Regions from separate parts of the Streptococcus pneumoniae genome, predicted to be linked through region 1. Evidence: predicted binding sites of a transcription regulator. Region 1 holds the regulator's gene; the other holds the start of a gene.
What was found. The regulator HrcA, encoded in region 1, represses chaperone genes, less so after heat shock. The targets are predictions, from matches to a motif close to TTAGCACTCNNNNNNNNNGAGTGCTAA.

Region 1 (15,878 bases):
CATAATCAGCTAATAACACCTGTATCAACCTCTTTAGAACATATTGGAAAGTTTGCAAGAATCGATAAAGACTATGATGGTGTTGTGGCTGGTGGATTTATTTTCCAATTAACACCATTCGAAAGTTCAGAGATTATTTCAAAATTTCTATTATTTAACTTGTCTTCTCCGTTATTTTATAAACAATTGAAAGCAATAACTAAACTATCAGGTCAAGCTTTATATAATATTCCTAAAACTACACTGAGCGAGCTATTAATTCCGTTAGCTCCTTTTGAGGAACAGGAACTTATTACTCAAAAAGTTGAGAAACTTTTTGAAAAAGTAAATCAACTTTGGAAATGATTCTTTTCATCTCTTCATGATTAGAAATAGGGATTAATAATTCGGAGATACTGGTACTATTTAATGTTTTCCCTTTGATAGCATCTTTTGAATCACCTAAAGTAGAGATAAGTGGCAAAAATATCATTAAGTAATCTCTGATAATATTTTCTTTATTAGCATAGGGGAATATCGATATAATGGCTTCATTATGAGTGGCAGGAATATCCAATATGGCAACTTTTCCAATAGATAATTTAAAACTCATTAATAAAGTTCCTTTAGGTGAAATGTCTATTTTCTTTGATTTTAATGCTAATTTAGAAATAGATTCTCTCGTATTAGTTACATAACCAGATATAGGCATATCTGATATAGATACCCAAGGTATTTCAGTTCCCCAAAAAGTAGCTTCACTGCGTGGAGGAGTTTTTCCTATTCTGAAGTTAACTAGGCTAGCAAATTTAATATATCTCCATGCTTCTGGGATTTCATATATAGGATAAGAGGTTGTTTCGTCTTTGTTCCCATAATAAGAGCCATAATCACAAAAATAGCAGGTAGTCAGTTTGACCACCTGTTATTTTTTACCAATTAACAATTTTATCTACAATATTTTGTTGTTCAGTAGCTGTTTTCCTTAGATAAATTCGAGTAGTTTCTATACTTTCGTGTCCCATCAAATCTGCAAGCAAGGCAATATCATTATACTTCGCTAAAAAATTCTTAGCAAATAAATGCCTAAAAGAATGAGGGTAAATTACTTTAGGATTCATTTTGTATTTATCAGCATAATTTTTTAACTGTTGAGCAACTCCTCTTGCTGTAATTGGTTCGTTAAATTTATTCAAAAATAAATAACCACTTCGACGATTTTCTGATTCTAACCAACTAAGACAACTATTTCTTAATTTTTTAGGAATGTACAGTCTACGAATTTTACCACCTTTTGAGTAAATGTCAAAATAACCGATTTCTACATGCTCTACTTTTAGTTTAATAAGTTCACTTACACGAGCCCCAGTTGCACCTAAAAACCAAACGACAAAATGCCATTTTAAAATACCATCTTTTTTCAAACTACGTTTAAGAAAAAGGTAATCAGCATGGCTAATGACATCTTCTAAAAACGGTTTTTGCTGTACTTTGACAAATTTTAATTTCAAATCATCATGACCAATAAAAGCCAGATATTTATTTACTCCTTGTAGTCGCAAATTGACAGTTTTAGGTTTAAAATTGTCTAATAAATATCCTTTGTATTCAAATAAATCTTCCATTTTGAGTTCGTAATTCTCCAAGAAAAATCGAACACCATAAAGGTACGAACGCACAGTATTTTCAGCTAAACCAGCTTTCTTCAAATGTAATTCAAAATCTTTCAACGTAAAACTCCTATCTTATGTTTGATAGAAATTCCACCGCACGTAAAACTATTATACTAAATTAGTGCGTCAATATGGGCGAAAAATTGTTCGATTTTATCAACGATTCTGGATTGTTCAGGAAGGGGTGGGAGGGGGATTAAATATTCTTTTATAGTTTTCGTTAATAATTCTTTTTGTTTTGTACTACCCGACGCTTTTTCTTCAATAACTGACTGAACAATAGGAGAGGAAAGAAAATTATAGATGAAATGGCAATTAATAACCCCCGATAAGACTCTTATAACTGTAACATGGCTATCTGCAACAGCCCAGGCATAAGGATTTTTATTTTCATGGTAAATAGCTAATCGTCCTAACGTACCTAGACCTGTTGAATTCCACATTAAATCACCATCCCTTAGTAATCTTTCTTTCTGGTAACTATGAACTGTTTCGGGATCAATAAATCTTGCTAAGTCAATAGAAAAGCCAGACCATTGATTACATTTCTGAGCAATCACAGGGTATATAGGAATATTTGAATATTTTGGAGACTTCCCTCTTTGAATGTAGGAGGTTATATCGTTTAACCTCACCCATTCCCAACTTTCTGGTATTTCACAAGGTACTTCCTCATAATAAGAGTTATCATCTCCTTGGGAAACAATAGAAATGTCCAAATCTTTCTTTTTAATCTTGCCTTCTTCAAAGAGTTTTTGTTTTTCTGCTCGTATTTTTTCAAGTAAAACTTCGACTGATTCATCATTTGGGTCTTGTTCAACTAATTTTCCTTGCATAGCATATTGAAGAATAGATTTTTTTAGTTTATCTGGAAATTCTTTATCTAGCTGTTCTAGTCTATTATAACTTTCAGCATATTCATCTACTTTTTCTAAAGCTGATTCGATTGCTTCTATTATTGCGTTGTTGTTCGGATAGTGGGGGGAGAGGGATAAGAATAGAAGCAACTTTATCACTATTCAAGTTTGTTCACAACAGCTCCACTAATTAGAGATAGAAATTGAGAATAAACTACATTTGATGAAAGAATATAGAATAGTAATCTTTATTTAATGAGTTTTCATAGTTCGAAATAGCCAACCATCCATCGTGTATTGCACCATCAACATTCAAATATAAGGTCTCTACTACAGCAATATTTTTAGATATGTTAACTGTTGAACAATAATGTACACTTTTTTGCAAATCTAGTTTTGTTAAGCACTGGATGTTTGATTTTTCAGTTAAAGATTATTGTATACTTTTCACCTTTTCAGTATCACCTATTTTTATCCAATTTATTCCATCTACTTCAGAAGTAAGATAATCTTTGATTGGTCGTGGAGAGCCACCTCTGACAATTTCAACCAATGTAGAATATATCCTCACCCACTCCCAAGTATCAGGAATATCATAAGGAACATCAATTTCTTGAGTACTTCCATCAGCAAACTTCCCATAATGTTTCCCATCATCACCACGAAATATCTCAGTTTCCTTTTTATCTCGTTTGATTTTTCCTTCACTGATAAGTTTTTCTTTTTCAGCTTTAATTCTCTTTAATAATTCACTTGCAGGTTCGTCATTGGGATTTTGCGGCACTAATTTCCCTTCCATCGCTCTTTGGAGAATACTTGCTTTAAGTTGTTCTGGTGTCATTATTTGTCCTCCAACAACTGCAAAATATCAGCTAATACATTATCAATCTTATGATTTAAAGTTGCTCTTTCCGCTTGATAATTCTGAATCAACTCAAAGGGATTTAAGATTTCCTCTTCCTCTTTTGGAAAACCACACTGGTCTAAATTATAATTCAACTCAGCCAATTCACTAGGTGTAAATGATTTAGATTTGTAGAACTTACCTTCCAGAATCTCTTCACGATTTTCCCACCAGTCACGAACAGGATTGAAGTGTTCTGACTTCATCGGCTTAGTTTTCGAGAAATTTTTATAACCATCTGGCATATCTAAACGATAAAACCAAGTTTCTTCTGTTTTCTTTGTTTTATCAAAGAAAAGAATGTTCGTATGGATTCCTGTATACGGTGCAAAGACACTATGAGGCAACCTAATAATCGTATGCAAGTTGAACTCATCTACCAGTTTTTGTTTCAAGCGAGTTTTTACACCTTCACCAAATAGAAAACCATCAGGTAAAATAACTCCAACACGACCATTTTCTTTCAAACGATACATAATGACAGCCATAAATAAATCAGCTGTTTCAGAACTCCGTAATTCTGCTGGAAAGTTATTTTTTATTGTTTCTAATTCTGACCCTCCAAAAGGTGGATTCATCATAATAATGTCAAATTTTTCATCATCCGTATATTCACGAACATTTTTCTCCAAAGTATTTCCATGAACAATTTTAGGGTCATCAATTTCGTGAAGAAACAGATTTGTAACTGCTAAAAGATGAGGAAATGCTTTCTTTTCAATACCAAAAACAGCTGTATTATATTTTTTGGTATCTTCACTAGTTTTACGTTGACTACTTAAACGGTTCAGAGTCGAAGTCAAGAAGCCTCCTGTTCCGCAAGCAAGGTCTGCCATTGATTCTCCAAGTTTTGGGTCAAGAACTTCGGCAATAAAATCAGTCGCTGCACGTGGCGTATAAAATTCTCCTGAGTTCCCAGCATTTTGAATATCTTTAAGAATTTTTTCGTAAATATCATTAAACGAATGACGATCTTCAGGGCTATTGAAATCAACTTCATCAATAACATTGATGACTTGGCGTAACAAGACGCCATTTTTCATATAGTTGTTCGCATCTTCAAAAGCTGATTTAACAATCGTTTTTCGAATAGGCATATTTGAAGTTATTTCAAGCTCTTTCAACTCTTTGAATAACTTGTTATTGACAAAATCAAGTAATTCATCGCCTGTCAATACCCGTTCCCCATTTTGAGCATGAGCCCAATTTCGCCATTTTAATTCCTCTGGGATAATTGACTCATACTCGTCTTCTTCTAATTCCCAAACCATTTCACGGCTATCATAAATTTTTAAGAATAATAACCAAGACATTTGCTCAATACGTTGAGCATCACCATTAACACCAGCATCGTTTCGAGTGATATCTTGAATTCTTTTTACAAATGATGTAATTGACATACTTTCCTTTCATTAAGCTACTGTAAATAGCTCTTGCTCCAATTCTTTAATTGCTTGTAAATATCGTTTTTTATCTCCAAAATAAGTATTGATGATTTTGAAGGTTCCACCATATATCTGAAATTCTGGAAGTTTTAATGTTTCAATGCTTTCGAGTTCTCCAATACCTTTATCCATGTATTTGTTCAGTAAAATTTCCAAAACAGCACGCGCTTCCTCACTATATTTATATAAATATCCGCTTTGTTTGAGTTTATTGATACGTTCCGTTTTGGTTAATTCTTTTTGACCATAGGCAAGTTTTAGGAGTAAATCAAAATCATCGATTTCTTGTTCTGATATTCCCTCCGACTCTCGAATAGCATCTAGATAAACTCCTTTTTTATAAAGTTCGTCTAAGATAAGCTTCTTTTTATACGCCGTATGCCAAACTGTGATAAAATCGTTCAAAGTGGCGTAGCTACCTAAGATATTCTTCCGAGTGTAGTCGGTCAGGCTTTCGGTAATCAGTTTCCCGTTTTCATCCAATACTTGAACAGTAGAATTAAGAATGGTAACCTGCTTGTCTGTAACGATATATTTTTCTACTGGGTCACCTTCCTCATCTACGAAACCGGGCGTGGAACCACTGACTGTTTTCGCACCTGTTTCCAGCACCTTCACTGGCTCACCATCAAAATCAGGGTCAGCAAACAAATTGGTAACATTTCGAAAATCAATAATCGTAAAAAATTCTTTCCCCTTTTGAGGATAAAGACGTGTGCCACGACCAATAATTTGTTTAAATTCAGTCATGGATTGGATATTAGAGTCTAAAACAATCAAACGACATGTTTTAGCATTAACTCCTGTCGTTAATAATTTAGACGTTGTTACAATAGCGGGAAAATTAGAATTGACATCCATAAAGTTATCCAGTTGAGCTTTTCCTTCAGCGTTGTCACCAGTTACTTGCATGACATAACGATAGTCTTCTTGGACTAAGTCTAGATTCTCTTTTACAAGTGCAGCACGCATTCGCTCGGCATGGTCAATATCAACACAAAAAACAATTGTTTTATCAAATCGTGCATTGCTTTGCTTCATATAATCAGAAACAAACTTGGCAACTCTTTGCGTTCTATCATCAATGACAATGGTTTTATCAAAATCTTTCCTGCCGTAGTACCTATCTTCTATTAATTGTCCGTTAGTATCAACTTTTCCAGTTTCTGGACGATAACCATCCACATCCACATCTAAATTAACCCTCATAACACGATATGGAGCCAAAAAACCATCCTCGATTCCCTGTTTTAAACTATAAGTATAGATTGGCTCACCAAAGTATTCCGTATTGGAAGCATTCTTGGTTTCTTTAGGAGTAGCGGTCATCCCAATCTGTGTCGCAGAACTGAAATAATCAATTATCTTACGCCAGTTACTGTTTTCCTTAGCTGAACCACGGTGCGCTTCATCAATTACGATTAAATCAAAGAAGTCTTTGTCAAATTTTTGATAATGTGTTTCAGTTCCATCTTCACCAGTTAGTTGCTGATAAAGCCCTAGATAAATTTCAAAAGAATTTAATTTTTCAGGAGCAGTCAAAAGTTTTGGTGTAATTTTCGTCATTACCTTTTCGAATGGCTTAAAGTCTTCAGCCATCGTTTGGTCTACTAAGATGTTTCTATCCGCTAAGAATAAAACTCGTTTAGCCAAACCAGCTTTTCGAAGGCGATGAATAATTTGAAAAGCCATGAACGTTTTCCCCGTTCCTGTTGCCATCACAAACATTACTCGTTTTTGTCCTCTGGCAACTGTTTCAATAGTACGGTTGATAGCTATTTGCTGATAATAGCGTGGCGTTTTCATTGAGAAGGCGTCTGTATAGTATGGAGTTGAGATAGCTTCTGTAATTTCGTACGTCAATCCTTTTTCCTTCGTCATACGAGAAAATAATTCTTCACGAGTAGGGAATTCGTCTAACTCCAGCTCACGTTCTTCTCTCGTGATACGGTCGTGTTCAATAAAGCCATCACCATTTGAAGAATAAACAAATGGAACATCTAAAATCTCTCCATATTCAATAGCTTGTTGTAATCCTGCTCGAACGCTGTGTTTATTATCCTTTGCCTCAACAATTGCAATTCGAGTTCCAAATTGGTAATACAGTGAATAGTCTGATTTTTTTCCTTCTTTACGACGAGCCTTATCTCCTCTAACCTCAATTCGACCATCAGTGAAGTATTCTTCGTAAGCGATATGCTCACCATTTTTCCATCCTTTGGATACAATAGCAGGAGTGATGAAATTTGCTTTAATATCCTCCTCACTCATTTCTTTCTTAGACTTTATAAACTCAACCATATTGAACCCTCCGCATTCTAAAAATCTACTTCTCCATAAAATAAACTATCAGAACAAATTATACTTCTATTATATCACACTTATAAAAATACTCTGCTAAATTGTTGAAAATAAGTATGCAATATACTTTCGCATCGCGTCAGATTATCTCCGCATAACACCGCTATTTTCCGCTGTTTTCGGCAGGCGACTTATTATCATTCTATAAGCACTTTCAGTCGGGCTGGTGAGCTATTTTTCAAAAATAAATAATCACATTTAAACATTTTGAAAGTATAAAATATCTACATCAGCCGTTCAAAAACTGGCGTAAATTTTGCCATAATATTTTCGTTTAAATAAAGATTTTTTTATGCCAAACGGATTTTAACAATGCGGATGCTTCCTATTTTGCTTCTCTTTTTAGCTCTACTACCGTTTTTCTCAAAGTTTGTCACTGGAGGTAGTTCTTTCAGTTGGGAAGTGTTTTTGATTTTCATAATAGATTGGGTTTTATTGATAGTTTTTGCGATTCAGATTTCTTATATTTTTTGGAGATTGAGTCAAAAGTGGAAAGAATTATCTAATAAATAACGCTAGGCATGTTTTCTAATTTTGGGGTAAGACAATGAATAGCAGAGTAGAATTTCGGATTTTCACCATTGTTGATTTGGACAAGAAAGAAGAATATTTACATGAGATGCATTTGAAAGGTTGGAGGTATAGAACGAGTCGTTTTGGTTTGTTCTATTTTGACCAATGTCAACCAGACGATGTCATCTACCGTATCTATGATTCTAGATTTCTTAAAAAATATAAGCATGAACTGCAAGATTTTAGAGATAGAGGTTGGGAATTGATAGGAGCAGGTTCTTGTTCGATTCTTCGTAAATCGTCTTCTGATTTACTTCCAGAGGATCAAGTCTATATGAGTAAGGGGCTCAAATGGGAAGTTATGCGATCTAGACTTCGTTCCTGTACAGCTACTTTCTTAGGTGGTCTTGTTGTTTGTACGAGTTTGTTTAGAGAGGATCTTTCTATGTCTTTCTTTCTTATTTTTGTTTTATATGCTTTTCTGATTTCTTATCTAATTCATGGTTATTTCAGACTAAAAAGGAAATACCGAGTAGATGAATAGCAAGGTTCTAGGTCTTCAGATTGATTTTTAGCACTCTTGATAAAAGAGTGCTAATTTTTTGAGTTTTTGTCTTGACATTCTCTTCTAAGGGTGTATAATAGAATCATAAGTTAGCACTTGGATGCATTGAGTGCTAATTGATCAGACAGAGAGGAGTGATGAGATGGTTACAGAGCGTCAGCAGGATATTTTAAATCTGATTATTGACATCTTTACCAAAACGCACGAACCTGTCGGATCAAAAGCCTTGCAAGAGTCTATTAACTCTAGCAGTGCAACCATTCGTAATGACATGGCGGAACTAGAAAAACAAGGGTTGCTTGAGAAGGCTCATACTTCAAGCGGTCGGATGCCAAGTGTTGCTGGTTTTCAGTACTATGTGAAACACTCACTGGATTTTCACCGGCTGGCTGAAAATGAGGTATATGAGATTGTCAAAGCCTTTGATCAGGAATTCTTCAAATTGGAGGATATTCTGCAAGAGGCTGCTAACTTGCTAACAGACCTGAGTGGCTGTACGGTAGTGGCACTGGATGTTGAGCCGAGCAGGCAACGTTTGACAGCCTTTGATATCGTTGTTTTGGGGCAACATACAGCCTTGGCGGTATTTACCCTAGACGAGTCGCGAACGGTTACTAGTCAGTTTCTGATTCCAAGGAACTTCTTGCAGGAGGATTTGCTGAAACTGAAGAGCATCATTCAGGAACGTTTCCTCGGTCACACCGTTTTAGATATTCACTACAAGATTCGGACGGAGATTCCGCAGATTATCCAGCGTTACTTTACAACAACGGATAATGTCATCGATTTCTTTGAACACATCTTTAAGGAAATGTTCAACGAAAACATTGTGATGGCGGGCAAGGTCAATCTCTTGAATTTTGCCAATCTAGCAGCCTATCAGTTCTTTGACCAACCGCAAAAGGTGGCCTTGGAGATTCGTGAGGGGTTGCGTGAGGATCAGATGCAAAATGTTCGTATTGCAGACGGTCAAGAGTCCTGTTTAGCTGACCTAGCGGTGATTAGTAGTAAGTTCCTCATTCCTTATCGGGGAGTTGGAATTCTAGCCATTATCGGTCCAGTTAATCTGGATTACCAACAGCTAATCAATCAAATCAATGTGGTCAACCGTGTTTTGACCATGAAGTTGACAGATTTTTACCGCTACCTCAGCAGTAATCATTACGAAGTACATTAAGATTGAAATCATTAAAGGAGGCGAACATGGCCCAAGATATAAAAAATGAAGAAGTAGAAGAAGTTCAAGAAGAGGAAGTTGTGGAAACAGCTGAAGAAACAACTCCTGAAAAGTCTGAGTTGGACTTGGCAAATGAACGTGCAGATGAGTTCGAAAACAAATATCTTCGCGCTCATGCAGAAATGCAAAATATCCAACGCCGTGCCAATGAAGAACGTCAAAACTTGCAACGTTATCGTAGCCAGGACTTGGCAAAAGCAATCTTACCATCTCTTGACAACCTTGAGCGTGCACTTGCAGTTGAAGGTTTGACAGATGATGTGAAGAAGGGCTTGGGGATGGTGCAAGAAAGCTTGATTCACGCTTTGAAAGAAGAAGGAATTGAAGAAATCGCAGCAGATGGCGAATTTGACCATAACTACCATATGGCCATCCAAACTCTCCCAGCAGACGATGAACACCCAGTAGATACCATCGCTCAAGTCTTTCAAAAAGGCTACAAACTCCATGACCGCATCCTACGCCCAGCAATGGTAGTGGTGTATAACTAAGATACAAAGCCCGTAAAAAGCTCGCAGTAAAAATAGGAGATTAACGAAGTGTTCGATGAACACAAGAAAATCTATCTTTTTTACTCAGAGCTTAGGGCGTGTTCGATTCGGCAATTCTGACGGTAGCTAAAGCAACTCGTCAGAAAACGGCAATCGCTATGGCGTTTGCCTAGCTTCCTTACTAACTCGTCGTCGAAATAAAATCGATTTCGACTCTTCGTGTCGCAATTTACATAATAGAAAACTTGTCCGAAACGACAATAAACTATGAAGAAAGATAAAATATGTTTGGCTTTGTAATAGTGAGCGAAGCGAACCAAACACGATACTCTTCGCCGTGGCGCTATTTGCGCAAATTTTGAGACCTTAGGCTCAAAGTTTAGTCAAAGAGATTGACGAAGTCAAGCTCTGACGGCGTCGCCACTTAAGAAGAGTATCAAAAAGAAAAATAGAAAATTAACTAACAAGGAGAAAAACACATGTCTAAAATTATCGGTATTGACTTAGGTACAACAAACTCAGCAGTTGCAGTTCTTGAAGGAACTGAAAGCAAAATCATCGCAAACCCAGAAGGAAACCGCACAACTCCATCTGTAGTCTCATTCAAAAACGGAGAAATCATCGTTGGTGATGCTGCAAAACGTCAAGCAGTCACAAACCCAGATACAGTTATCTCTATCAAATCTAAGATGGGAACTTCTGAAAAAGTTTCTGCAAATGGAAAAGAATACACTCCACAAGAAATCTCAGCTATGATCCTTCAATACTTGAAAGGCTACGCTGAAGACTACCTTGGTGAGAAAGTAACCAAAGCTGTTATCACAGTTCCGGCTTACTTCAACGACGCTCAACGTCAAGCAACAAAAGACGCTGGTAAAATTGCTGGTCTTGAAGTAGAACGTATTGTTAACGAACCAACTGCAGCAGCTCTTGCTTATGGTTTGGACAAGACTGATAAAGAAGAAAAAATCTTGGTATTTGACCTTGGTGGTGGTACATTCGACGTCTCTATCCTTGAATTGGGTGACGGTGTCTTCGACGTATTGTCAACTGCAGGGGACAACAAACTTGGTGGTGACGACTTTGACCAAAAAATCATTGACCACTTGGTAGCAGAATTCAAGAAAGAAAACGGTATCGACTTGTCTACTGACAAGATGGCAATGCAACGTTTGAAAGATGCGGCTGAAAAAGCGAAGAAAGACCTTTCTGGTGTAACTTCAACACAAATCAGCTTGCCATTTATCACTGCAGGTGAGGCTGGACCTCTTCACTTGGAAATGACTTTGACTCGTGCGAAATTTGATGATTTGACTCGTGACCTTGTTGAACGTACAAAAGTTCCAGTTCGTCAAGCCCTTTCAGATGCAGGTTTGAGCTTGTCAGAAATCGACGAAGTTATCCTTGTTGGTGGTTCAACTCGTATCCCTGCCGTTGTTGAAGCTGTTAAAGCTGAAACTGGTAAAGAACCAAACAAATCAGTAAACCCTGATGAAGTAGTTGCTATGGGTGCGGCTATCCAAGGTGGTGTGATTACTGGTGATGTCAAGGACGTTGTCCTTCTTGATGTAACGCCATTGTCACTTGGTATCGAAACAATGGGTGGAGTATTTACAAAACTTATCGATCGCAACACTACAATCCCAACATCTAAATCACAAGTCTTCTCAACAGCAGCAGACAACCAACCAGCCGTTGATATCCACGTTCTTCAAGGTGAACGCCCAATGGCAGCAGATAACAAGACTCTTGGACGCTTCCAATTGACTGATATCCCAGCTGCACCTCGTGGAATTCCTCAAATCGAAGTAACATTTGACATCGACAAGAACGGTATCGTGTCTGTTAAGGCCAAAGACCTTGGAACTCAAAAAGAACAAACTATTGTCATCCAATCGAACTCAGGTTTGACTGACGAAGAAATCGACCGCATGATGAAAGATGCAGAAGCAAACGCTGAAGCCGATAAGAAACGTAAAGAAGAAGTAGACCTTCGTAATGAAGTAGACCAAGCAATCTTTGCGACTGAAAAGACAATCAAGGAAACTGAAGGTAAAGGCTTCGACGCAGAACGTGACGCTGCCCAAGCTGCCCTTGATGACCTTAAGAAAGCTCAAGAAGACAACAACTTGGACGACATGAAAGCGAAACTTGAAGCATTGAACGAAAAAGCTCAAGGACTTGCTGTTAAACTCTACGAACAAGCCGCAGCAGCGCAACAAGCTCAAGAAGGAGCAGAAGGCGCACAAGCAACAGGAAACGCAGGCGATGACGTCGTAGACGGAGAGTTTACGGAAAAATAAGGGGCTAGTGTTATGAGTGTTAATAAAAATAATCTTTCTGACATTGCAGATTATCATGAAAAGATAAAGTTTTTTGAAGAATTATTTAATTTGGATTATAATCCAACAGAAATGCTGGTGACTGTGGAAAGAAATGGAAATGTCATTTATAAAGAATTTACAGAAGTAGCTGTTGGTAAGAGTAAATATGACTACACTTCTGTGTTTAAAGATGTTATGATTTACTTTTCGGATCATATATGTCAGGAGTTACACCTATATAAAACACAAGACCCACACTATAATAAATTTGAGTTTGATTTAGCTAAAAGGTCTTTGAAGATTACTACTAGAGATAATACAACCATTTTTATTTCAAATGAATAATCTAACCACAGAGGTTGCAACCCAGCCTCTGTTTTTCGGTAAAAAGGGATAGGGCCGAGTGGCTGGAGTATTATCTCATCAATATAAAAGAAAGGAATTGAACCCGACCTAAATTCTCGGAAAAAAGAGAAATCTGTCTAGGAGCGTCGCTCCAGCGTCAGATTTCCTATTTTTCAGTCGAATTTTACGGTCTTGGTATCTTGTATGAACAATACTGAATTTTATGATCGTCTGGGGGTGTCAAAAAACGCTTCGGCAGACGAGATCAAAAAGGCTTATCGTAAGCTTTCCAAAAAATATCACCCAGATATCAACAAGGAGCCTGGTGCTGAGGACAAGTACAAGGAAGTTCAAGAAGCCTATGAGACTTTGAGTGACGACCAAAAACGTGCTGCCTATGACCAGTATGGTGCTGCAGGCGCCAATGGTGGTTTTGGTGGAGCTGGTGGTTTCGGTGGTTTCAATGGGGCAGGTGGCTTCGGTGGTTTTGAGGATATTTTCTCAAGTTTCTTCGGCGGAGGCGGTTCTTCGCGCAATCCAAACGCTCCTCGCCAAGGAGATGATCTCCAGTATCGTGTCAATTTGACATTTGAAGAAGCTATCTTCGGAACTGAGAAGGAAGTTAAGTATCATCGTGAAGCTGGCTGTCGTACATGTAATGGCTCTGGTGCTAAGCCAGGGACAAGTCCAGTCACTTGTGGACGCTGTCATGGCGCTGGTGTCATTAACGTCGATACGCAGACTCCTCTTGGTATGATGCGTCGCCAAGTAACCTGTGATGTCTGTCACGGTCGAGGAAAAGAAATCAAATATCCATGTACAACCTGTCATGGAACAGGTCATGAGAAACAAGCTCATAGCGTACATGTGAAAATCCCTGCTGGTGTGGAAACAGGTCAACAAATTCGCCTCGCTGGTCAAGGTGAAGCAGGCTTTAACGGTGGACCTTATGGTGACTTGTATGTAGTAGTTTCTGTAGAAGCTAGCGACAAGTTTGAACGTGAAGGAACGACTATCTTCTACAATCTCAACCTCAACTTTGTCCAAGCGGCTCTTGGTGATACAGTAGATATTCCAACTGTTCACGGTGATGTTGAATTGGTTATTCCAGAGGGAACTCAGACTGGTAAGAAATTCCGCCTACGTAGTAAGGGGGCACCGAGCCTTCGTGGCGGTGCAGTTGGTGACCAATACGTTACTGTTAATGTCGTAACACCGACAGGCTTGAACGACCGCCAAAAAGTAGCCTTGAAAGAATTCGCGACTGCTGGTGACTTGAAAGTAAATCCAAAGAAAAAAGGCTTCTTTGACCATATAAAAGATGCCTTTGATGGAGAATAATACTCTTCGAAAATCTCTTCAAACCACGTCAGCGTTGCCTTGCCGTATATATGTGAGTCGTATCTACAACCTCAAAACAGTGTTTTGAGCAGCCCGTGGCTAGTTTCCTAGTTTGCTTTTTGATTTTCATTGAGTATAAACAAAAAGAGCTGTCGGGCTCTTTTTACTTTATAGATTTTTTAAGACTTTCCTAAGTAATGACGGACGGTAGCGACCTCCTTCGAAGTTCCATACCTAAACTTTGAACCTAAGTCTTAAAGTTTCCGGACAGCTGAAACCAAGCTGTTTCAGGTGTTTTCATTACGGCAGAAAGTCTTCGATTTAGTTGTGAAATGGTGAATGATACTCTTCAAAAATTTCTTCAAACCACGTCAGCGTCGGCTTGCCATGGGTATGGTTACTGACTTCGTCAGTTCTATCCACAACCTCAAAACAGTGTTTTGAGCTGACTTCGTCAGTCGTATCTACAACCTCAAAACAGTGTTTTGAGCTGACTTCGTCAGTTCTATCCACAACCTCAAAACAGTGTTTTGAGCTGACTTCGTCAGTCGTATCTACAACCTCAAAACAGTGTTTTGAGCTGACTTCGTCAGTTCTATCCACAACCTTAAAACGGTGTTTTGAGCAGTCTGTGCCTAGCTTTCTAGTTTGCTTTTTGATTTTTATTGAGTATGAGTTACCTAAATTATGATGCATAGTTGATGGGATATATATAATAGATTGAAATAGAATATGAACAAATTGATAAGAGGATTTTAAAGTAATCTCTAACAATGCTTTAGAAACTATAGTGTGCTATTCTAAATTCAATTCACTATAACTTGTTTACGTTTTAAAAAAGAGCCGGGGGGCTCTTTTTACTTATCTTCAGTTCCCTGCATTTCTTTTATCACAGCTAGTCTAGTCTGGATATCCTTTTCCAAGACCTTAAACTTGTAAGTCAAGTCTTCTTGGTATTCCTTGATAAGTTCTTTTTGCTGGTTAATGATTTGCAGGCTGTTTTGGATAATATCCACATCGTCCTTGATAGCTTGAACGCGGTCAGTGGTATTCAAGACTTCATCTGTGATGGTTTGGCGATTTTTTGTAACCAGATAACTTCCGGCTGCAGCTCCTGCAAATAGCAGTAGGTTGGATAATTTCATAGCAACTCCTTAAGCGTTTTTGATGGTTTCAGCGACTTGAGCAAGTTTGTCAAAGTCTGGTTCGTGGGCGATAAAATCAATCTTGAGGTCATCGTCAGCACTGTAGCGAGGCACAAGGTGAACGTGAGTATGAAAAACTGTTTGACCAGCGACTTCTTCACAGTTGGAAATGATATTCATACCAGCAGCCTTAGTGACTTTCATGACTTTTTGAGCTACTTTTGGTACTTGGGCAAAGAGTTGGCTGGCGCTCGTAGCATCCATCTCCAAAAGATTGCGATAGTGTTCTTTTGGCACGACCAAGGTGTGTCCTAGTGTTACTTGAGAGATATCAAGAAAGGCAAGGACCTGCTCATCTTCATATACTTTTGAAGCAGGAATTTCCCCTGCGATGATTTTACAAAAAATGCAATCTGACATAAAATCTACCTCTACTGTACTGAATTTTGATATAATATAGCTACATTATACCAGATTTGGAGAAAATATGTTAGAAATTAAAAACCTGACAGGTGGCTATGTTCATGTTCCTGTTTTGAAAGATGTGTCCTTTACTGTTGAAAGTGGGCAGTTGGTCGGTTTGATTGGTCTCAATGGTGCTGGGAAATCAACGACGATCAATGAGATTATCGGTCTGTTGGCACCTTATAGTGGCTCCATCAATATCAATGGCCTGACTCTGCAAGGAGATGCGACTA
Region 2 (15,878 bases), 850 kb from region 1:
TTTAGTTCAATGTGATAACGGAAAAGAAATCTGGCTAAATAGTGGCGAAATTTCTCTCAATAGTTGGAAGTAAAATAACACAATTATAATATAAACGATATAAAAATAACTTCAGATTAGTAATTCAATTAAGTTTTACGGATCTGAAGTTTTATTGTCTCTAAAAACAAAAAAGAGAGTTACAAACTCTCATTAAAACGGGCTCTATAATATTTGTAGTGGGTAAATTCCCTATGGATATTATGGAGCCTATTTTGTGTAGAAAAAAAGTCCCATATGACCTATAATGAAAAGCGACAAAACAACTCATTAGAAAGAATCATATGGAACAATTACATTTTATCACAAAATTACTAGACATTAAAGACCCAAACATCAAGATTCTAGATATCATCAATATGGATACCCACAAAGAAATTATCGCTAAGCTGGATTATGAGGCTCCATCTTGCCCTGATTGTGGAAGTCTAATGAAGAAAAAGGAACCAGAGAAATTTTTCGGACTTATTGAGGACAATCTTAAGCAGGTTCATCCTATTTTTCAGACTGTCTTTAAAATCTTCCTCAAAGATAAAGAAAAGATTGTCAACGCCCTTCAACTACACTATTCTAACGCCAAACTGGAAGCGACCAATAATCTCATCAAACTTATCAAGTGCAATGCCTTTGGTTTTCGAAACTTTGAAAACTTTAAAAAACGGATTTTTATCGCTTTGAACATCAAAAAAGAAAGGACGAAATTTGTCCTTTCTCGAGCTTAGCTTTTCTTCAACCCACTACAGTTGACAAAGAGCCATAAAAATAACTTCAGATTAGTAATTCAATTAAGTTTTACGGATCTGAAGCTTTATTGTCTCTAAAAATAAAAAAGAGAGTTACAAACTCTCATTAAAACGGAGAATAAGGGATTCGAACCCTTGCGCCAGTTACCCGACCTAACGATTTAGCAAACCGTCCTCTTCAGCCTCTTGAGTAATTCTCCAATTAATGGGCACGAGTGGACTCGAACCACCGACCTCACGCTTATCAGGCGTGCGCTCTAACCACCTGAGCTACGCGCCCAAGTTAAAAAACTTGGTAATTTGAACAAAGTTCAAAGCGGGTGACGAGAATCGAACTCGCGACAACAGCTTGGAAGGCTGTAGTTTTACCACTAAACTACACCCGCATAAATACTATCAATAAAATGGCGCGAGACGGAATCGAACCGCCGACACATGGAGCTTCAATCCATTGCTCTACCAACTGAGCTACCGAGCCTTATTGCGGGAGCAGGATTTGAACCTACGACCTTCGGGTTATGAGCCCGACGAGCTACCGAGCTGCTCCATCCCGCGTTAATAATATAAAAGGAGGATGTGGGATTCGAACCCACGCACGCTTTTACACGCCTGACGGTTTTCAAGACCGTTCCCTTCAGCCGGACTTGGGTAATCCTCCAATATTCAAATGGACCTTGTAGGACTTGAACCTACGACCACTCGGTTATGAGCCGAGAGCTCTAACCAGCTGAGCTAAAGGTCCGACAAGATCATTATAGCGGCGAAGGGGATCGAACCCCCGACCTCCCGGGTATGAACCGGACGCTCTAGCCAGCTGAGCTACACCGCCATGAATCGGGAAGACAGGATTCGAACCTGCGACACCTTGGTCCCAAACCAAGTACTCTACCAAGCTGAGCTACTTCCCGAGTTAAATAGAAAAATGCACCCTAGAGGAGTCGAACCTCTAACCGCCTGATTCGTAGTCAGGTACTCTATCCAGTTGAGCTAAGGGTGCTCCATATTATGCCGAGGACCGGAATCGAACCGGTACGATCGTTACCAATCGCAGGATTTTAAGTCCTGTGCGTCTGCCAGTTCCGCCACCCCGGCCTCTCTAAGCGAACGACGGGATTCGAACCCGCGACCCCCACCTTGGCAAGGTGGTGTTCTACCACTGAACTACGTTCGCACTGTTTTCTTCTATCTAAAAATGCCGGCTACATGACTTGAACACGCGACCCTCTGATTACAAATCAGATGCTCTACCAACTGAGCTAAGCCGGCTCATTTGTTATATCTTAATGCGGGTTAAGGGACTTGAACCCCCACGCCGTTAAGCGCCAGATCCTAAATCTGGTGCGTCTGCCAATTCCGCCAAACCCGCATATATGACCCGTACTGGGCTCGAACCAGTGACCCATTGATTAAAAGTCAATTGCTCTACCAACTGAGCTAACGAGTCTAAAATAACTTGCGTTACCTTAAACGGTCCCGACGGGAATCGAACCCGCGATCTTCGCCGTGACAGGGCGACGTGATAACCGCTACACTACGGGACCTTTGGGAGTTAACGGGATCGAACCGCTGACCCTCTGCTTGTAAGGCAGATGCTCTCCCAGCTGAGCTAAACTCCCTAGAGCTAAGCGACTTCCCTATCTCACAGGGGGCAACCCCCAACTACTTCCGGCGTTCTAGGGCTTAACTTCTGTGTTCGGTATGGGTACAGGTGTATCTCCTAGGCTATCGTCACTTAACTCTGAGTAATACCTACTCAAAATTGAATATCTATTCAATTCAAGAAAACCGTTCGCTTTCATATTCTCAGTTACTTTGGATAAGTCCTCGAGCTATTAGTATTAGTCCGCTACATGTGTCGCCACACTTCCACTTCTAACCTATCTACCTGATCATCTCTCAGGGCTCTTACTGATATATAATCATGGGAAATCTCATCTTGAGGTGGGTTTCACACTTAGATGCTTTCAGCGTTTATCCCTTCCCTACATAGCTACCCAGCGATGCCTTTGGCAAGACAACTGGTACACCAGCGGTAAGTCCACTCTGGTCCTCTCGTACTAGGAGCAGATCCTCTCAAATTTCCTACGCCCGCGACGGATAGGGACCGAACTGTCTCACGACGTTCTGAACCCAGCTCGCGTGCCGCTTTAATGGGCGAACAGCCCAACCCTTGGGACCGACTACAGCCCCAGGATGCGACGAGCCGACATCGAGGTGCCAAACCTCCCCGTCGATGTGAACTCTTGGGGGAGATAAGCCTGTTATCCCCAGGGTAGCTTTTATCCGTTGAGCGATGGCCCTTCCATACGGAACCACCGGATCACTAAGCCCGACTTTCGTCCCTGCTCGAGTTGTAGCTCTCGCAGTCAAGCTCCCTTATACCTTTACACTCTGCGAATGATTTCCAACCATTCTGAGGGAACCTTTGGGCGCCTCCGTTACCTTTTAGGAGGCGACCGCCCCAGTCAAACTGCCCGTCAGACACTGTCTCCGATAGGGATCACCTATCTGGGTTAGAGTGGCCATAACACAAGGGTAGTATCCCAACAGCGTCTCCTTCGAAACTGGCGTCCCGATCTCTTAGACTCCTACCTATCCTGTACATGTGGTACAGACACTCAATATCAAACTGCAGTAAAGCTCCATGGGGTCTTTCCGTCCTGTCGCGGGTAACCTGCATCTTCACAGGTACTAAAATTTCACCGAGTCTCTCGTTGAGACAGTGCCCAAATCATTACGCCTTTCGTGCGGGTCGGAACTTACCCGACAAGGAATTTCGCTACCTTAGGACCGTTATAGTTACGGCCGCCGTTTACTGGGGCTTCAATTCATACCTTCGCTTACGCTAAGCACTCCTCTTAACCTTCCAGCACCGGGCAGGCGTCACCCCCTATACATCATCTTACGATTTAGCAGAGAGCTGTGTTTTTGATAAACAGTTGCTTGGGCCTATTCACTGCGGCTGACTTTAAGTCAGCACCCCTTCTCCCGAAGTTACGGGGTCATTTTGCCGAGTTCCTTAACGAGAGTTCTCTCGCTCACCTGAGGCTACTCGCCTCGACTACCTGTGTCGGTTTGCGGTACGGGTAGAGTATGTTTAAACGCTAGAAGCTTTTCTTGGCAGTGTGACGTCACTAACTTCGCTACTAAACTTCGCTCCCCATCACAGCTCAATGTTATAGAATTAAGCATTTGACTCAATTCACACCTCACTGCTTAGACAGACTCTTCCAATCGTCTGCTTTAGTTAGCCTACTGCGTCCCTCCATCACTACATACTCTAGTACAGGAATATCAACCTGTTGTCCATCGGATACACCTTTCGGTCTCTCCTTAGGTCCCGACTAACCCAGGGCGGACGAGCCTTCCCCTGGAAACCTTAGTCTTACGGTGGACAGGATTCTCACCTGTCTTTCGCTACTCATACCGGCATTCTCACTTCTATGCGTTCCAGCACTCCTCACGGTATACCTTCATCACACATAGAACGCTCTCCTACCATACCTATAAAGGTATCCACAGCTTCGGTAAATTGTTTTAGCCCCGGTACATTTTCGGCGCAGGGTCACTCGACTAGTGAGCTATTACGCACTCTTTGAATGAATAGCTGCTTCTAAGCTAACATCCTAGTTGTCTGTGCAACCCCACATCCTTTTCCACTTAACAATTATTTTGGGACCTTAGCTGGTGGTCTGGGCTGTTTCCCTTTCGACTACGGATCTTAGCACTCGCAGTCTGACTGCCGACCATAATTCATTGGCATTCGGAGTTTATCTGAGATTGGTAATCCGGGATGGACCCCTCACCCAAACAGTGCTCTACCTCCAAGAATCTCTAATGTCGACGCTAGCCCTAAAGCTATTTCGGAGAGAACCAGCTATCTCCAAGTTCGTTTGGAATTTCTCCGCTACCCACAAGTCATCCAAGCACTTTTCAACGTGCCCTGGTTCGGTCCTCCAGTGCGTCTTACCGCACCTTCAACCTGCTCATGGGTAGGTCACATGGTTTCGGGTCTACGTCATGATACTAAGGCGCCCTATTCAGACTCGGTTTCCCTACGGCTCCGTCTCTTCAACTTAACCTCGCATCATAACGTAACTCGCCGGTTCATTCTACAAAAGGCACGCTCTCACCCATTAACGGGCTCGAACTTGTTGTAGGCACACGGTTTCAGGTTCTATTTCACTCCCCTCCCGGGGTGCTTTTCACCTTTCCCTCACGGTACTGGTTCACTATCGGTCACTAGGGAGTATTTAGGGTTGGGAGATGGTCCTCCCAGATTCCGACGGGATTTCACGTGTCCCGCCGTACTCAGGATACTGCTAGGTACAAAGACTATTTTAAATACGAGGCTATTACTCTCTTTGGCTGATCTTCCCAAATCATTCTTCTATAATCTTTGAGTCCACATTGCAGTCCTACAACCCCGAAGAGTAAACTCTTCGGTTTGCCCTTCTGCCGTTTCGCTCGCCGCTACTAAGGCAATCGCTTTTGCTTTCTCTTCCTGCAGCTACTTAGATGTTTCAGTTCACTGCGTCTTCCTCCTCACATCCTTAACAGATGTGGGTAACAGGTATTACCTGTTGGGTTCCCCCATTCGGAAATCCATGGATCATCGCTTACTTACAGCTACCCAAGGCATATCGTCGTTTGTCACGTCCTTCGTCGGCTCCTAGTGCCAAGGCATCCACCGTGCGCCCTTATTAACTTAACCTTATTTTCTGACCTTTCAGTCATAAACTCTTATTAATACTACAGCGTTTTCGGTTTATTTTCTTGTTACTATTTGATATAGATATTCAATTTTCAATGTGCATTACTTGGTGATCTCTCACCAATGGAGCCTAGCGGGATCGAACCGCTGACCTCCTGCGTGCAAAGCAGGCGCTCTCCCAGCTGAGCTAAGGCCCCACAAGACCTCTCAAGACTAAACAAGACCAATGCGCAGTTCCTTATCCTTAGAAAGGAGGTGATCCAGCCGCACCTTCCGATACGGCTACCTTGTTACGACTTCACCCCAATCATCTATCCCACCTTAGGCGGCTGGCTCCTTACGGTTACCTCACCGACTTCGGGTGTTACAAACTCTCGTGGTGTGACGGGCGGTGTGTACAAGGCCCGGGAACGTATTCACCGCGGCGTGCTGATCCGCGATTACTAGCGATTCCGACTTCATGTAGGCGAGTTGCAGCCTACAATCCGAACTGAGACTGGCTTTAAGAGATTAGCTTGCCGTCACCGGCTTGCGACTCGTTGTACCAGCCATTGTAGCACGTGTGTAGCCCAGGTCATAAGGGGCATGATGATTTGACGTCATCCCCACCTTCCTCCGGTTTATTACCGGCAGTCTCGCTAGAGTGCCCAACTAAATGATGGCAACTAACAATAGGGGTTGCGCTCGTTGCGGGACTTAACCCAACATCTCACGACACGAGCTGACGACAACCATGCACCACCTGTCACCTCTGTCCCGAAGGAAAACTCTATCTCTAGAGTCGTCAGAGGGATGTCAAGACCTGGTAAGGTTCTTCGCGTTGCTTCGAATTAAACCACATGCTCCACCGCTTGTGCGGGCCCCCGTCAATTCCTTTGAGTTTCAACCTTGCGGTCGTACTCCCCAGGCGGAGTGCTTAATGCGTTAGCTACGGCACTAAACCCCGGAAAGGGTCTAACACCTAGCACTCATCGTTTACAGCGTGGACTACCAGGGTATCTAATCCTGTTTGCTCCCCACGCTTTCGAGCCTCAGCGTCAGTTACAAGCCAGAGAGCCGCTTTCGCCACCGGTGTTCCTCCATATATCTACGCATTTCACCGCTACACATGGAATTCCACTCTCCCCTCTTGCACTCAAGTTAAACAGTTTCCAAAGCCTACTATGGTTAAGCCACAGCCTTTAACTTCAGACTTATCTAACCGCCTGCGCTCGCTTTACGCCCAATAAATCCGGACAACGCTCGGGACCTACGTATTACCGCGGCTGCTGGCACGTAGTTAGCCGTCCCTTTCTGGTAAGATACCGTCACAGTGTGAACTTTCCACTCTCACACTCGTTCTTCTCTTACAACAGAGCTTTACGATCCGAAAACCTTCTTCACTCACGCGGCGTTGCTCGGTCAGACTTCCGTCCATTGCCGAAGATTCCCTACTGCTGCCTCCCGTAGGAGTCTGGGCCGTGTCTCAGTCCCAGTGTGGCCGATCACCCTCTCAGGTCGGCTATGTATCGTCGCCTTGGTGAGCCGTTACCCCACCAACTAGCTAATACAACGCAGGTCCATCTGGTAGTGATGCAAGTGCACCTTTTAAGCAAATGTCATGCAACATCTACTCTTATGCGGTATTAGCTATCGTTTCCAATAGTTATCCCCCGCTACCAGGCAGGTTACCTACGCGTTACTCACCCGTTCGCAACTCATCCAGAGAAGCAAGCTCCTCCTTCAGCGTTCTACTTGCATGTATTAGGCACGCCGCCAGCGTTCGTCCTGAGCCAGGATCAAACTCTCATTAAAAGTTTGAGTTCTCACTCATTTCTGTCACTGACAGATTTATTGTTTTTTTCATTGTTCAGTACTACAACTTATGTTGTAGCGCCCTGCACATTGGTTCGTCTTGTTCAGTTTTCAAAGGTCTTTGTCACTCGCTTCTCTCAAGCGACAACTATATTAGTATATCACAGCCGCTTTCGCTTGTCAACACTTTTTTGAAGATTTTTAAGCTTTTTTAAACTTTTTTTCATCAAGTGTTCCAACCGCAACATACCATAGTCCGTACGGGATTCGAACCCGTGTTACCGCCGTGAAAAGGCGGTGTCTTAACCCCTTGACCAACGGACCTGAGTTGTTATTTTCAACTCTTACTATTATACAGTCTTTTTATGTTTTGTCAACACCTTTTTTAAACTTTTTTTATTAATTTTACAACAGCTTCAGTTCGAGCTGTATGTGGGAACATATCGACCGACTGGATATAATGAAGATCATAGACTTCTACTAAGCGTACCAAATCACGAGCCAAGGTCGAAACATTACAAGAAATATAAACCATTTTTTCTGGTACATAAGTAAGAATAGTATCTAATAACTTATCATCCAGACCTGTACGTGGTGGGTCAACAATCAAAGCATCTGCTCGGTAGCCTTCCTTGTACCAACGAGGAATAATCTCTTCTGCCGTTCCAGCTTCATAATGAGTATTGTCAAATCCCATTCTTTTAGCATTTCGCTTGGCATCTTCAATAGCTTCTGGAATAATATCCATACCTCTGAGTGTTTTTACTTTCTTTGCAAAGGCAAATCCAATCGTTCCAACTCCACAATAAGCGTCAATCAAATGGTCTTCTTTATCAACATCCAGCGCTTTTACTGCTTCGCTATAGAGGACTTCTGTTTGCTCAGGATTTAGTTGATAAAAAGCTCGAGGGGATAGTGAAAATTCATAATTGAGTACACCTTCTTGAATACTCTCTTGCCCCCAGATAATCTCTGTCTTTTCACCATATATCTCACTGGTTTTAGCTGTATTTGTATTAACAGCTACTGTCACAACTTCTGGGAAATCTTTAACCAACTCTTTTACCAATTGAGTTAAATTAAGCTGGCGGTTTGTAACAATAATAATCTGAACCTGTCCGGTCTTTCTCGCGCGTCGGACCATAATAGTACGGACACCTAGAACTTTTCTCTCATCCGTGATTGGAATCTGGTGATAAGTAAGTAATTCTGCTAAGCGATTAGCAATCACTTGGGTTTCCTTATCTTGTACCAGGCAGTCTTTCAACTCTACTAAATAGTGAGAGTTTTGTGCATATAAGCCCGCCTTGACCTGATTTTTAAATTTTCGAGTCTGAAATTGTAACTTAGCTCTGTAATATTTTGGTTCCTGCATTCCAATAGTTGGACGAATTTCATAATTTTCATATCCTGCAGGAGCAAATTTTTTCAGCGCTTGATGAAGTAAGTCCGTCTTGAACTCCAGCTGCTTATCATAATGCAGGTGCATGATTTGGCAGCCTCCGCATTCATTATAAATAGTACAAGATGGCACAATTCGAAATTTAGACTTCTTGTTGACCTTCAGTAATTTTGCTTCAACAAAGTTGCGTCTAATAGAAGTAATCTGACAATAGATATCTTCGCCTTTGAGAGCTCCTGGTACAAAGACTAATGTTTTTTGGTAAAAGCCGATTCCCTCACCGTTAATTCCCATGCGCTTGATTTTTAATGGTATTTTTTGTTTCACTTTCAGATTCATACCCCTATCTTATCACATTTTGAGTTATAATAGAGCTATGAAAATCACAAAACTTGAAAAGAAAAAAAGACTCTATCTGATGGAGCTTGATAATGGCGACAAATGCTATATCACCGAAGATACAATTGTTCGTTTTATGTTATCGAGAGATAAGGTGATAAGCGAAGAGGAATTGAAAGAGATTCAAGACTTTGCTCAATTTTCTTATGGTAAGAATCTGGCCCTCTACCACTTATCCTTTAAAGCACGCACTGAAAAAGAAGTCAGAGAATATCTGAAAAAATACGATATTGATAAAAACATCGTTTCTCAAGTTATTGCTAATCTTAAAGAAGATAAGTGGATTAATGATGGTCAGTACGCTTATGCTATCATCAATGCCAATCAACTTTCAGGAGACAAGGGACCTTATGTACTGACTCAGAAATTAGCACAAAAAGGAATTTCAAAATCTACTATAGAAGAAATCTTGAATGATTTTGATTTTTCGGAAGTTGCTCAACGTGTAGCCAATAAACTATTGAAAAAATATGAGGGAAAACTTCCAGCTCGTGCCCTGCAAGATAAGATTATCCAGAACTTGACTAACAAGGGCTTCTCTTATTTTGATGCTAAAATTGCCTTTGACGAATTGGATAGTCAAGTTGATGAAGAAACGACTCAGGAACTCATCTTCAAGGAACTTGATAAGCAATATACTAAGTATGCCCGAAAGTATGAAGGATACGAACTGAAGCAGCGTTTAACTCAAGTTTTAGCACGAAAGGGCTACGATTTTTCGGATATAGCAAGCGCTCTTAGAGAATATCTTTAATATTTCCAAGTGAAATTCACAGATTTTAGGTAATTTTATGGTACAATAGTAAATGATAAACTTATAAATTGTAGAAAGTTGGTTAGTTATGAAGCTTCCAAAAGAAGGCGACTTTATTACAATTCAAAGTTATAAGCATGATGGGAGTCTCCACCGAACTTGGCGGGACACCATGGTACTAAAAACAACAGAAAACGCCATTATTGGTGTCAACGATCATACACTTGTTACCGAAAGTGATGGTCGTCGTTGGGTCACTCGAGAACCGGCTATTGTTTACTTTCACAAGAAATATTGGTTTAATATCATTGCCATGATTCGTGATAATGGAACTTCTTACTATTGCAATATGGCTAGCCCCTACTATCTGGATGAAGAAGCACTGAAGTATATTGATTACGATTTGGATGTTAAAATTTTTACAGATGGGGAAAAACGTCTCTTGGACGTTGAAGAGTACGAGCGTCACAAACGCAAAATGAATTATTCTGATGACTTGGACTATATTTTAAAAGAACATGTCAAAATTCTTGTTGATTGGATTAACAATGGACGTGGTCCTTTCTCAGAAGCCTATGTAAACATTTGGTACAAGCGCTATGTAGAACTAAAGAATCGGTAAAGTTGTCAAAGGTCAGGAACAAAATCCTGACCTTGTTTTTTTGGTAGTATAAAATAAATTGTGTAAACACAAAAAGGAATAAATCCATTATAGCAGAGTTACAACACATTTCTATAAAGAAATTTATTCCTACGACTCAGTTTGGCATGCTTAACTTCCTAACTCAAAAACAAAGCATCGATTAATTTATCCGTTCTTCTTTTGAAACAGATTTGAACTGATAATTGCTCGTTTTAATTTAAGAAGCTCTTTTGAGCAAAACTTCATTTTTTTAAGAGTCCAACAATTTCTGTCTATCGCTTTTCTACTAGCAAAAAACCTACCTTGAGGCAAGTTTTCATTTATATATCTAATTTCGTAACAGTATAGTAAAATGAAATAAGGACAGTCAAATCGATTTCTAACAATGTTTTAGAAGTAGAGGTGTACTATTCTAGTTTCAATCTACTATAAATTTGATATGAGAATAGTCTTTCTCAACATCCTTATCCAACAAGCATGCTGTGGCGTCCTTCTTAACTTGAACCAGGTCAATATTCTGGGCTTGGGCTGCATAGACGCAGCCACAATAACATTGACGATAGATATCATACTCCTCACACATCTCTACTGAACGTTTGTAGCCTTGATTTTTCTTGAAATCGTTGGGAAGATAGTGGGTCGTGTAAATTTTTTGCACATCGATTCCGATGCTATTGATGGTTTGAGAATTCTTATGAGGACTGATGGTCAAGGCTGAACCAAAGTAGTCAAAGCCCAAGTCCATAGCCACTTGCGCTGTTTTATCCAGTCGGTAGTCAAAACAAACCTTGCAACGGTCGCCACCTTCGGGCTCCTCCTCTAGTCCCCTAACTAGTTTTCGGTATTAATTGGGTTCGTAGGGAGCTTCTAGGTACTGAACCGTATTTCCTGTCCGATCATTAAAATCACTAACAAATTTCTTGATGACATAGACCCGCTTATGGTATTCTACTTTGGGATGGATATTAGAATTGGCAAAATAGATGGTCACATCTGCATACTTGGTCAAATATTCTAGTGTATAGGTACTACAAGGGGCACAGCAAACATGCACGAGAATGGTTGGCCGCTGCTCATTTTTCTCCCATGCTTGTACCATTTTCTGCATGACACGGTCATAATTAATCTTCTGATTGGGGGGCATCTTGCACAGAATTTCTTCTACATCGATCATGTTCTTCTCCTTTTTCTAGTCTTATTTTATCATATAAGTTAGAAGAGCTCAAATCAATTTAGAAGTGAATATTATAAAAAGAAGGGTTAGTCATTCCCTCCTTTTGTGTTTTTTATAAGTTGTTTTCTATAGAAAGCTTACATCATCCCGCCCATCATACTTGGATCCATTGCTGGAGCTGGGGCTACTGGTTCTGGTTTATTGGCTACGACTGCTTCTGTTGTCAAAATCAAGCTGGCTACAGATGCTGCATTTTGTAGGGCTGAACGACTCACTTTAACTGGATCAATGATACCTTGATCAATCATGTTAACCCACTCGCCAGTTGCTGCGTTGAATCCTATACCAAGCTCAGCATTTTTCAAACGATCGATAACGATAGATCCTTCAAATCCTGCATTGTGAGCAATTTGACGAACGGGTTCTTCCAAAGCACGGAGAACAATATTACGTCCTGTTGCTTCATCTCCTGTCAATTCCAAGGTAGCAACAGCTGGAATCACATTTGCAAGAGCTGTTCCACCACCTGCAACAATACCTTCTTCAACAGCTGCACGAGTAGCGTTGAGGGCATCTTCAATGCGGAGTTTCATTTCTTTCAACTCAGTTTCAGTTGCGGCTCCGACCTTAATAACCGCTACACCACCTGACAATTTGGCCAAGCGTTCTTGCAATTTTTCACGGTCAAATTCAGAAGTTGTAGTTTCGATTTGAGACTTGATAACCGCAACACGGTGAGAAATCGCTTCAGGATTTCCTGCACCTTCTACAATAACCGTGCTATCTTTGTCCACGGTCACTCTCGCTGCTTGACCAAGAGCTTCAATTGTCGCATCTTTCAACTCAAGACCAAGGTCTTCTGTGATAACTGTTCCGCCTGTTAAGATGGCGATATCTTCAAGCATGGCTTTGCGACGGTCACCAAAACCAGGTGCCTTGACTGCTACTACGTTGAAGGTTCCACGAATCTTGTTCAAAACAAGAGTTGGAAGAGCCTCGCCATCCACATCATCCGCAATAATCAAGAGTGGACGATTGCTTTGGAGAATGCTTTCCAAAAGTGGCAAGATTTCTTGGATATTGGAAATTTTCTTGTCTGTAATCAAAATGTACGGATTTTCAAGGTCAGCCACCATTTTTTCGCTATCAGTCACCATGTACTGTGAAAGGTAACCACGGTCAAACTGCATTCCTTCTACGACTTCAAGCTCTGTTTCCATACCACGTGACTCTTCGATGGTGATGACACCGTCTTTGCCAACTTTTTCCATTGCTTCAGAGATGTACTCACCAACTTTTTCAGAACGAGAAGATACGGCTGCAACTTGAGCGATAGCTTCTTTATTGGCAACAGGGATGGCGTTGTTTTTCAAAGCTTCAACTGCTGCGGCAACTGCTGTTTCAATCCCACGACGAATACCGATTGGATTTGCACCTGCTGTGACGTTTTTGATTCCTTCACGGACGATTGCTTGGGTCAAAACAGTTGCAGTTGTAGTTCCATCACCTGCGATATCATTGGTTTTTGAAGCCACTTCTGATACCAATTTGGCACCCATATTTTCAAAATGGTCTTCTAATTCAATTTCTTTGGCAATAGTCACACCGTCATTGGTAATCAATGGTGAGCCAAATGATTTTTCAAGAACGACATTGCGACCTTTTGGTCCCAAGGTTACTTTAACAGTGTCTGCAAGGATATCGACACCACGGACCATAGCTGAACGGGCATCTGATGAAAATTTAATTTCTTTTGACATACTTACTTTCTCCTTCTATTCTTCAATGATTGCCAAGATGTTAGCTTCGCCTACGATGATGTACTTTTCATCGCCATCTTTGACATCAAGACCTGCGTGGGCTTCAACTAAGACACGGTCTCCAGTTTTAACACTTGGAGCAACCAAGTCACCGTTCAAGGTACGAACACCTTGTCCAGTAGCCACAACTTGGGCTGTTTTGGTTTTTTCTTGGGCTGAACCTGCGAGAACAAAGCCCCCAACGGTTTGTTCTTTTTCTTCTATTTTTAAGACCACACGGTCCCCTAATGGTTTCAACATCTGATTTCCTCCATAATGAGATAGATATTATTAGCACTCTTTATACCTGAGTGCTAATTCATAGTTCTATTGTATCACTTAGTCAGAAATAATCAAGAAAAAAGTCTGACTTTCTCAAGATAAAAAGCCTGAGACCAACTCAGACTTTTTAATGTTTATACTCAATGAAAATCAAAGAGCAAACTAGGAAGCTAGCCGCAAGCTGCTCAAAGCATTGCTTTGATGTTGTGGATAAAGCTAACGTGGTTTGAAGAGATTTTCGAAGAGTATTAAAATGGCAATTCTTCCTCTTCCAAGACTAAATCTGCCAAATCTTGGCCTGCATTATTTTCACGCATGGCACGTTGAGCACGACTTTCCAAGAGTTGGAATCCTGTTACAAGTACTTCGGTCACGTAGTTCATTTGGCCATTTTTCTCAAAGCGACGGGTACGCAATTCTCCATCAACGGAAATGAGACTACCTTTGGTTGCGTAGCTTGCCAAAGTTTCTGCTAGTCTGCCCCATAGGACCATATTGACAAAATCAGCTTCACGTTCACCGTTTTGGTCTTTGTAACGACGGTTCACAGCGATAGTTGCTCGCGCTACCGACTTGTCATTGTTGGTTTTGTGCAATTCTGGTGTAGACGTTAAACGCCCAATCATGATAACTTTATTATACATATTTTCTTCCTCCTACTTATCTATTCGTAGGAAATCAAAAAAAGTTACAGAAATTTGTAACTTTTCGAGGAAATTTCTTATTTTTTATGAATCATGAAACCTGTCGCCTGTTGATTGGCCATAATGGTCATATCTGTAATCTGAACACGGCGAGGCTGACTGGTCACATAGACTACTGTGTCTGCAATATCCTGAGCTTGCAAGGCTTCTATTCCTTGGTAAACGGACGCAGCTCGCTCTTTATCACCATGAAAACGAACAGTTGAGAAATCTGTTTCGACAATCCCAGGCTGAATGGTTGTCACCTTGATATCCGTTGCGATGGTATCAATTCGCAGTCCATCCGAAAAGGTCTTAACCGCAGCCTTGGTAGCTGAGTAAACAGCGGCACCAGCATAGGCGTAGATTCCTGCGGTTGACCCCATATTGATAATATGACCTTGATTGACTTTTATCATTGCTGGCAAGAAACAGCGAGTAACCGCCATCAGACCTTTAACATTGGTATCCAACATGGTCAACATATCCAACTCCTCATAGTCTTGATAGGGAGCCAAGTCAAGAGCCAGTCCGGCGTTGTTGACCAAGATATCAATCCTCCCTATCGTTTCTAGAATATCAGAGCAAACAGTCTTCACCATGACCATATCCGTCACATCTAGTGGAAAAGTCCAGACGGTTTGATTTGGAAAGCTTACTGCAAACTCCGACTTGAGGATTTCTAATCTGTCTATCCGTCGTCCTGTTAGAACGACATCCTCACCCTGCTCCAGATAAGCACGCGCAATCGCTTCACCGATTCCTGAGGTTGCTCCCGTAATCACTACATTTTTTGCCATCTTATTTCCTTCTATCAGATGCTGACAAGTTCCTAGGCAGTCCAGTGTTTCGCTGGGTCGAACGGTGTTCCGACAACTTGGTCTTCTGATAATTCAAGCACCCCACGTTTTTGCGGAGCATTTGGCAAATGCAATTCACGAGGACTACACATCATCCCAAAACTCTTTTCACCACGAAGTTCGCCTGGGAAAATGAAATTCCCTTTTGGCATCATGGCACCAGGAAGAGCCACAATGGTTTTCAACCCAACACGCGCATTAGGTGCTCCTGCAACGATTTGCACTATCTTGTCACTTGCGACTGCAACTTGGCAGATGTTGAGGTGGTCACTGTCTGGATGAGCTACCATCTCGACAATTTCACCAACAACAAACTTAGGTTCCTTATCATTAACAATTTCTTCTGTAAAACCTTCCGCCTGTAATTCTTGGTTCAAACGAGCGACTTGCTCATCTGATAAAAAGACTTGACCGCGCTCTGCAATTTCAAACAAGCTCGAAACCTCAAAAATGTTCCAAGCTACTGTTTCCCCATTTTCTTTGAGGAAAACACGGGCTACCTTGCCTTTGCGTTCCACATTCAGTTTGGCATCTCCGCTATTTTTCACGATGACCATAAGGACATCACTGACATGTTCTTTGTTATACGTAA

Region 2: the regulator HrcA is predicted to act here: its motif matches at 13,753-13,779, upstream of groES (co-chaperone GroES).

The regions. Positions count from the first base shown of each region.
Region 1 is NZ_LN831051.1:2,090,832-2,106,709, reverse strand. It holds partial or broken gene AT689_RS11140 (restriction endonuclease subunit S) at 1-345, shown strand, start outside; gene AT689_RS11135 (restriction endonuclease subunit S) at 293-901, opposite strand; gene psrA (tyrosine-type DNA invertase PsrA) at 912-1,709, opposite strand; partial or broken gene AT689_RS12245 (restriction endonuclease subunit S) at 1,766-3,350, opposite strand; gene AT689_RS11120 (class I SAM-dependent DNA methyltransferase) at 3,350-4,813, opposite strand; gene hsdR (EcoAI/FtnUII family type I restriction enzme subunit R) at 4,826-7,159, opposite strand; gene AT689_RS11105 (DUF2812 domain-containing protein) at 7,767-8,276, shown strand; gene hrcA (heat-inducible transcriptional repressor HrcA) at 8,440-9,474, shown strand; gene grpE (nucleotide exchange factor GrpE) at 9,501-10,025, shown strand; gene dnaK (molecular chaperone DnaK) at 10,505-12,328, shown strand; gene AT689_RS11085 (hypothetical protein) at 12,341-12,694, shown strand; gene dnaJ (molecular chaperone DnaJ) at 12,899-14,035, shown strand; gene AT689_RS12955 (hypothetical protein) at 14,357-14,731, opposite strand; gene AT689_RS11075 (hypothetical protein) at 14,893-15,180, opposite strand; gene AT689_RS11070 (HIT family protein) at 15,190-15,600, opposite strand; gene AT689_RS11065 (ABC transporter ATP-binding protein) at 15,668-15,878, shown strand, end outside.
Region 2 is NZ_LN831051.1:825,359-841,236, reverse strand. It holds gene birA (bifunctional biotin--[acetyl-CoA-carboxylase] ligase/biotin operon repressor BirA) at 1-73, shown strand, start outside; partial or broken gene AT689_RS13405 (ISL3 family transposase) at 474-761, shown strand; tRNA gene AT689_RS04580 (tRNA-Ser) at 895-982, opposite strand; tRNA gene AT689_RS04575 (tRNA-Ile) at 989-1,062, opposite strand; tRNA gene AT689_RS04570 (tRNA-Gly) at 1,098-1,168, opposite strand; tRNA gene AT689_RS04565 (tRNA-Phe) at 1,188-1,260, opposite strand; tRNA gene AT689_RS04560 (tRNA-Met) at 1,264-1,337, opposite strand; tRNA gene AT689_RS04555 (tRNA-Ser) at 1,351-1,440, opposite strand; tRNA gene AT689_RS04550 (tRNA-Ile) at 1,451-1,524, opposite strand; tRNA gene AT689_RS04545 (tRNA-Met) at 1,538-1,611, opposite strand; tRNA gene AT689_RS04540 (tRNA-Pro) at 1,617-1,690, opposite strand; tRNA gene AT689_RS04535 (tRNA-Arg) at 1,706-1,779, opposite strand; tRNA gene AT689_RS04530 (tRNA-Leu) at 1,789-1,874, opposite strand; tRNA gene AT689_RS04525 (tRNA-Gly) at 1,882-1,953, opposite strand; tRNA gene AT689_RS04520 (tRNA-Thr) at 1,976-2,048, opposite strand; tRNA gene AT689_RS04515 (tRNA-Leu) at 2,067-2,148, opposite strand; tRNA gene AT689_RS04510 (tRNA-Lys) at 2,154-2,226, opposite strand; tRNA gene AT689_RS04505 (tRNA-Asp) at 2,251-2,323, opposite strand; tRNA gene AT689_RS04500 (tRNA-Val) at 2,326-2,398, opposite strand; rRNA gene rrf (5S ribosomal RNA) at 2,403-2,518, opposite strand; rRNA gene AT689_RS04490 (23S ribosomal RNA) at 2,595-5,496, opposite strand; tRNA gene AT689_RS04485 (tRNA-Ala) at 5,621-5,693, opposite strand; rRNA gene AT689_RS04480 (16S ribosomal RNA) at 5,745-7,290, opposite strand; tRNA gene AT689_RS04475 (tRNA-Glu) at 7,543-7,614, opposite strand; gene rlmD (23S rRNA (uracil(1939)-C(5))-methyltransferase RlmD) at 7,676-9,031, opposite strand; gene recX (recombination regulator RecX) at 9,069-9,845, shown strand; gene ntdP (nucleoside tri-diphosphate phosphatase) at 9,934-10,467, shown strand; partial or broken gene AT689_RS12965 (epoxyqueuosine reductase QueH) at 10,907-11,662, opposite strand; gene groL (chaperonin GroEL) at 11,800-13,422, opposite strand; gene groES (co-chaperone GroES) at 13,438-13,722, opposite strand; gene AT689_RS04440 (single-stranded DNA-binding protein) at 13,992-14,387, opposite strand; gene AT689_RS04435 (SDR family oxidoreductase) at 14,465-15,226, opposite strand; gene ytpR (YtpR family tRNA-binding protein) at 15,259-15,878, opposite strand, start outside.